2 regions of the Paracoccus sp. DMF genome follow, and region 2 is predicted to be linked to the other one. Evidence: riboswitches for the same ligand, from Rfam matches in the RefSeq annotation. Region 2 holds a riboswitch; the other holds the start of a gene.
What was found. Region 2 has a riboswitch for cobalamin ahead of nrdH (glutaredoxin-like protein NrdH). Riboswitches for the same ligand answer to the same signal wherever they lie in the genome.
Positions count from the first base shown of each region.

Region 1: it holds a riboswitch for cobalamin, as region 2 does, so the genes downstream of both, E3D03_RS00100 (TonB-dependent receptor plug domain-containing protein) here and nrdH (glutaredoxin-like protein NrdH) in region 2, are expected to answer to the same signal.

Region 1 is NZ_SOKV02000001.1:15,179-18,524, reverse strand. Features, by position in the region: gene E3D03_RS00100 (TonB-dependent receptor plug domain-containing protein) at 1-1,410, opposite strand, end outside; cobalamin riboswitch at 1,569-1,766, opposite strand; gene E3D03_RS00095 (CbtA family protein) at 1,895-2,698, opposite strand; gene E3D03_RS00090 (CbtB domain-containing protein) at 2,711-2,920, opposite strand; cobalamin riboswitch at 2,976-3,044, opposite strand; gene E3D03_RS00085 (histidine phosphatase family protein) at 3,136-3,346, shown strand, end outside.
Region 2 is NZ_SOKV02000010.1:91,444-94,789, reverse strand. Features, by position in the region: gene E3D03_RS08300 (DUF6635 family protein) at 1-580, shown strand, start outside; gene E3D03_RS08295 (SDR family oxidoreductase) at 577-1,338, opposite strand; cobalamin riboswitch at 1,531-1,716, shown strand; gene nrdH (glutaredoxin-like protein NrdH) at 1,808-2,029, shown strand; gene nrdI (class Ib ribonucleoside-diphosphate reductase assembly flavoprotein NrdI) at 2,034-2,459, shown strand; gene nrdE (class 1b ribonucleoside-diphosphate reductase subunit alpha) at 2,441-3,346, shown strand, end outside.

The DNA.
Region 1 (3,346 bases), on a different contig from region 2:
CAGATCCTCGACATCGCTGTGGAAGATGGTCGCGCCCAGCGTGCCCCGCCCGCCGGCATAGGACAGATCGGCGCCCAGCTCGTAGCCAAGGCTGCGTTCGGGGCGCAGGTCCGGGTTGCCCGCGTAAGAGCCGGGGATATAGCCGAATTGCTGGAACATGTCAGGATTGACCACGGCCCGGCCCGCCGCCGCGCGCAGGCGGATGTCCTGGCCCGGCACCTGCCAGCCGGCCGACAGGTTCCACGAGGTCGCGTCCTTGAAGCCGTCGTTCAGGTCGCGGCGGATGCCGGCCTGCAGGTCGATGTCCGGGTCGAGATTGCCCAGATATTCCAGCGCCAACGCGGTCGTGTCGCGTTCATAGATTCCGCCGGGCGCATAGGAGCTGCGATAGGTTTCGCGTTCGGTGGCGGCGCTGAAATTCAGGCGATGGCGGGTGCTGGCCAGATCGGCGCCGTCGATGGCCCAGCTGCCCAGATATTGCACGCCGCGGCGGCGGGCAGCGTCGTCATAGTCATAGGCGCCGTCGTTCAGGAACAGGGTGTCCTGATTGGTGCCCGAAACGGTCAGCCGGTTGGACAGCCGCCCGTCCAGCGCCTGCGCCTCGATCCAGAGCGTTCCGAAGACCTCGTTCCGGTCGGCGGTCAGCGGTGCGTCGATCAGGTAGTCGTCGGGGGTGGGCACCGGCACGAAGCTGCCAAGGTCATAGCCGTATTCCTGCCAGCTGCGGCGCAGGGCGAAGCCTGCGCTGACGCTTTCGGTCAGGTCATAGCGGCCGCGCAGCCCGATCGTGTCGCGGTCGTTGAAATCGCGGTCGCCGCCGGAGCGCGAGGCATCCTCGCCCTCGACATGGCGCGATTCCAGCGACAGCACCAGTTCGCTGCGCGCGTCCGAATAGCTGACATGGCCGTTGGCCGCGCGGGTGCCCAGCCCGCCGATCTCGACCCCGCCGCCATAGCGGAATCCCGCCCCGCGCGCGCGCCGCGTGGTGATCGAGACGACGCCCGCGGCCGCGTTCGAGCCGTAGATCGCCGATTGCGGGCCGCGCAGCACCTCGATCCGGTCGATATCGGCGGCGGTCATGCCCGAAAAGGTATAGTCGCCGGAGGCCGGAGAGTTCGCCTTGACCCCGTCGATCAGCACGAGGACGTGGCCGGGTTCGCTGCCGCGGATGCGCAGCTTGGTCAGCGTCTCGCCGGTCGAGGTGACGGCCACGCCCGGCACGCTGCGCAGCGCGTCCTGCACGGTGGCGAGGCCGCGCGCCTCGATCTCCTCGGCGGTCAGCACGGTCGAGGCGCGGCCATAGGCATCGCTGGCGATGGGGCTGAGGCCGGCCGACAGGATCACGGGATCCAGGATGACGGCCTCCTGCGCCGCCGCGACGGCCGGCACCAGCGCCGCCGCCAGAGTCATTATGGAAGCTCGGGTCCGAAACATGCCTTGACCTTTCCGGGCACGGGCCGCAGCCCGCGGGTTGCAGAACTGCCCTTCGAACAGGCCGATCGGCCCGCCCGCCGGGGGGTGAGCGTCACCTCTGCGGAACGGCCGCTTTCCCGGTGCGCCCCGCGCCGGGAATGGGTGAACGCCTCGGCAGGTCTCCTGACTCGCGGATCGTCGCTTCGGCCGGCCTTCCCGGGAGCGTCCCAGTGGCATCGTCGACCGTTGCTCGCCGCCTACAGTTGCGGGGGCAGTGCCGGATTGGCCCAAGGGGCGTGCCGGCTTCCCTTTTCATCCGGCAAGGCGCCGGAACCGAAGCAGCCACCTGTTCGCGCGACCAGGCCCCGGCTGTCAAGGGGTCTGGCCCGGCCCGCATGCGGCGGCGGCCGTGGTTTTCACGCCGGAGCCGAACGAAAAAGGCGCCGGACCCGCCGGCGCCCTGTCATTTTGCCGCAGGGGATCAGGCCAGCCGCTGCCGCAAGCCCGGGTCACGGGCCAGCGACCCTTGCACGAGCTGGCCGAAGATCAGCCCGATCCCGGCCCAGAGCATTGCCACGATCACCAGCGACACGCTGCGGAACTGCCAGAGCAGGTCGCCCGGAAAGCCGGCCGGCACCTCGTTGATGGCGGGCAGGACGAGGCCGGCGACGACCACCAGGACCAGATAGGCCAGCCCGCCCAGGATGCCGGCGCGCCAGCGGTCGCGGCCGCTGCGCGCCACTGCCACCGCGATCACCATGGCGATGAGCGACAGCGCCATCATGGCAAAGAACATCTGCGTGCGCAGGCCGATGGTCTCGCCATGACCCACGGCGGGCGGGTTGGCCGGGTATTTCAGGAAGGGCACCAGCACGACCGAGACATAGCCCAGCACCGCCATCACCCCCGCCGTCGCCCGCGCGCCCAGATGCGAGAACCGGCCCTGCACGAAGGCGAAGACCAGCGCGAAAAGCCCGCCCAGGCCGGCGCCGAACACCGCCATGCCGGTCAGCAGGCCGATGCCGGCCTGGGTGGCGCGGCTGATGCCCTCGCCCACGCCATGGGAATGGGAATGGCCGGCGGGTTCGGGCTCGGCCGTGGCAGCGGCGGTCGGCGCGTCGTGGCCGTGGTCATGAGCGTGTTCGGGGGCGGCGGGCGCGCCCGCTTCCTCCAGCGCGATGGCGGCGGCGACCGGCGGCTCGCCCCAGACCTTGCCGACGCCAAAGGCCAGCACACCCGCGATCAGCCCGGCAATCATGCCGAGCACCAGATAACGTCCTGTCATGGGGGCTGCTCCTCAGTGGCAGGGAAAGCCGAGAAGGTGGCGCGCGTCATGCACGAATTCATGCACGCCGGTGCCGTCGAGAAGCGCGACCGCGCCCTGTTCGGTGCTGACGAAATACAGCGCCAGCAGCATGACCAGCCCGGCGAAGATCGCCCAGGGCGCCCATTCGCCCAAGGGAATCGGGCGGCTGCGGAAATCGTCTGTGGCTTCGGTATAGGCCATCGCAATGCTCCTTCGGATACGCGTCCGGTTGGGATGTTGACATGCCCGGGCTCGGGGTCTGACTTCCGCCCCTGATGGGCGCGGTTACAGTGGCGCGACCGTGCCGGAGTTCCACCGGCTTCCCGCGACTGGGCAATGCCGGGCAAGCTGCGCTGCAGAGCGGCAAATGTCAAAGCAAACTTGCGCCCGCCCGGCGCCGCGGCCAATCTGGCGCCATGGCAAGCCGCATCCTGCTGATCTGTTCGCTGGCCCCGGCGCGGCCGGTGTTTCCGGGTGACGATCTCGCGCTGCCCGGCCCGCATCCCCGGCCGGGTCCGGCCCGCGTGTCGCCCCTGCGCCGCGCGGTGCAGACGGCCGAGGCTATGGGCCTGGCTGCGCGACCCGACCCGGCGCTGGCCGAGATGGACTATGGCGCCTGGGCCGGGC
Region 2 (3,346 bases):
CCTGCCCTCGGACCTGTCGCACCATATCGCGCAGGACCTGACGGGTTTCATCGCTGCGCTGGACGCCCAGGGGCTGGGCCCGCGGGCCCCGCCCGAGGCCGTCGCCCGCGCCACGGCCGACTATGCCGAGACGCGCAATGCCGTGTCCGAGATCACCACCTCGATCCTGGTGCTGCTGGCGGGGCTTTTGCTGTTTCACCGTGCGACGCCGGGCGTCATCTCGCTGGCCGTGCCGCTGGCCGACATGCGGGCGCAAAGTCAGGCGATCCAGGATTTCGCGCTGGGAAGCTGGGCCGGCGGGCTGTGGTACGGCATCTTCCCGCGCGAGCTTTCCACGCTCGAAGTGATCGCGACCGGGTTCGGGCTGGCGGTGCTCGCCTCGGTGCTGACGACCTTCGCCGGGCTGATCGCCGACCCGCTGCAACTGGCCGCGGGCACGCACCGGCGCCGGATCATGCGGCTGCTTGCGCGGCTCGACCGCGCCGCCGAGGCGCCGGCGCTGGAGCGCGAGCACCTGCTGGCCCGGCTGGGCGACCTGACCGATGCCTGCCTGAGCCTGTGGCGCAGCCTGAAGGGCTAGACCTTGCAGATAGAATTGCCGCCATCGGCCAGCATCGCCGTGCCGGTGACGAAGCTCGCGTGGTCGGACAGCAGGAACAGCGCCGCGCGGGCGATCTCCTCGGGCCGGGCCATGCGCTTCAGGGCATGCAGGCCGGCGATGAAATCCGCCGTGTCGGGGTTGGTCGCGGCATCGCCCGCCATCTCGGTCAGGGTGCCGCCGGGCAAGAGCGCATTGGCGCGGATGCGCTCTGGGCCGTAATCCACCGCCAGCGCCTGCACCAGCCCGATCAGCCCGGCCTTGGCCGCGGCATAGCCGCCCATGCCCGGCAGCACCGCGGTATGGCCGATGAAACTGCCGGTAAAGACCAGCGCGCCCCCGCCCCGCGCCAGCAGCGCCGGCACCTGCGCCCGCGCGGCCAGGAAGGCGGCGGTCAGGTTGGTGGCGATCAACCGCTGCCATTCCGCGTCCGGGATCTCGTGCACCCGCGCGCCCGAGCCGATCTGCCCGGCATTGTTGAAGGCGCCGTCGAGCCCGCCGAAGCGCTCCTGCGCCAGCGCGACCAGCGCCTCGGCATGGCCGGGCGCCGTGACATCGCCGGCCAGCACCGCGACGCGGCCCGCGCCTTGATCGATTCGGGCTGCGAGGTCGGCAAGCCGATCCTCGCGCCGGGCCGAGATCACCAGCCGCGCGCCCTCGGCCGCGAAGATCTGCGCCGCGGCCGTGCCGATGCCGCTGGAGGCGCCGGTGACGATGAAGGTCTTGTCCTTGAGCAGCATCCTGCTTTTCCCTTGCTTGTTGCGGGGCCAGCATGGGCCGGGGCCTGAAGCGGAACACCCGGTTTCTTGCGCCGGTAACCGGGTGTTCGCGTTAAGGTCCCGCATGCGGGTAATTGTCCACAGGGACACCATATCTCTGTGGATACCCCCGGAACCGACACTATATGTGGTTGACGACCGGGCGCGCTCATGGCTTACTGGGCGGGTCATGGTTAATCCGGTTTCGGCCGGGAGACGAAGAGGGAAGCCGGTGCGAATCCGGCACTGCCCCCGCAGCTGTAAGCGGTGAGCGACGCTGGAACGCCACTGGGAAACCGGGAAGGCCAGCCGAGCCGAGACCTGCGAGTCAGAAGACCTGCCATGACGCTGAAAGGACGACACCGTGCGGCGGGCGCGGGGCTTGATCGGCGCGATGGCCTGGCCATCGGCCCGGCCCTGTGCTGCCCACAGCAATAAAAGGAGCAGAGGCATGTCCATCACCGTTTATTCCAAGCCCGCCTGCGTGCAATGCACCGCCACCACCCGCGCCCTGGATGCGCGCGGCCTGGACTATCACCTGGTCGACCTGACCGAGGATGACGCGGCGATGGAACTGGTCACCTCGCTGGGCTATCGCCAGGCGCCGGTCGTCGTCGCCGGCGAGGCGCATTGGGCCGGCTTCCGTCCCGACATGATCGGCCGCCTGTCCTAAGGCCATGGCCGGCGGGGGCGATCTGGTCTATTTCTCCTCGGCCTCGGGGAATACGGCGCGTTTCGCGGCACGGCTGGGCCTGCGCGCCCTGCGTGTCCCGATCTCGCCCAAGGACGCGATGCCGGCGCCGGCCCGGCCCTATGTGCTGATCTGCCCGACCTTTGCCGATGGCGAAGGGCGCGGGGCTGTCCCGAAGCAGGTCATCCATTTCCTGAACGATCCCGACCGCCGCGCCGGCTTGCGCGGCGTCATCGCCACCGGCAACCGGAATTTCGGGGCGACTTACGCCTTGGCCGGCAGGGTGATTTCTGACAAGTGCAACGTCCCCGTGCTGTATCGATTCGAGCTGGCGGGGACTGATCTGGACATTTCCCGCGTGCTGGCGGGGCTCAACAAATTCTGGGGGACGGAATGCTTGACGATGGCGTAAAGGCCGAGCTCGACTATCACGCGCTGAACGCGATGCTGAACCTTTACGATGCCGACGGCCGCATCCGCTTCGACGCGGATCGCAAGGCCGCGCGGCAGTATTTCCTGCAGCATGTCAACCAGAACACGGTGTTTTTCCACAACCTCGACGAGAAGCTGCGCTATCTGGTCGACGAGGGCTATTACGAGCCCGAGGTGCTGGACCAGTATTCCAAGAACTTCCAGCGCGCGATCTGGGATGCCGCCTATCAGAAGAAGTTCCGTTTCCCGACCTTCCTGGGCGCGTTCAAGTATTACACCAGCTATACGCTGAAGACCCGCGACGGCCAGCGCTACCTGGAACGCTATGAGGACCGCGTGGTCATGGTCGCGCTCGCGCTGGCGCGCGGCGACGAGGGCCTGGCCATGCGCTTCATGGAGGAGATCCTGTCGGGCCGCTTCCAGCCGGCGACGCCGACCTTCCTCAATGCCGGCAAGAAGTCGCGCGGCGAGCTGATCTCGTGCTTCCTGCTGCGGCTGGAAGACAACATGGAGTCGATCGGCCGCTCGATCAACTCGGCGCTGCAGCTGTCGAAGCGCGGCGGCGGCGTGGCCTTGATGCTGACCAACCTGCGCGAGGCCGGCGCGCCGATCAAGGGCATCGAGAACCAGTCCTCGGGCGTGATCCCGGTGATGAAACTGCTGGAGGATTCGTTCAGCTATGCTAACCAGCTGGGCGCGCGTCAGGGCGCGGGCGCGGTCTATCTGAACGCGCATCACCCCGACATCCTGCGCTTCCTGGATACCAAGCGCGAGAACGCCGACGAGAAGATCCGCATCAAGACGCTGAGCCTTGGCGTGGTGATCCCGGACGTGACCTTCGAGCTGGCGAAGCGCAACGAGGACATG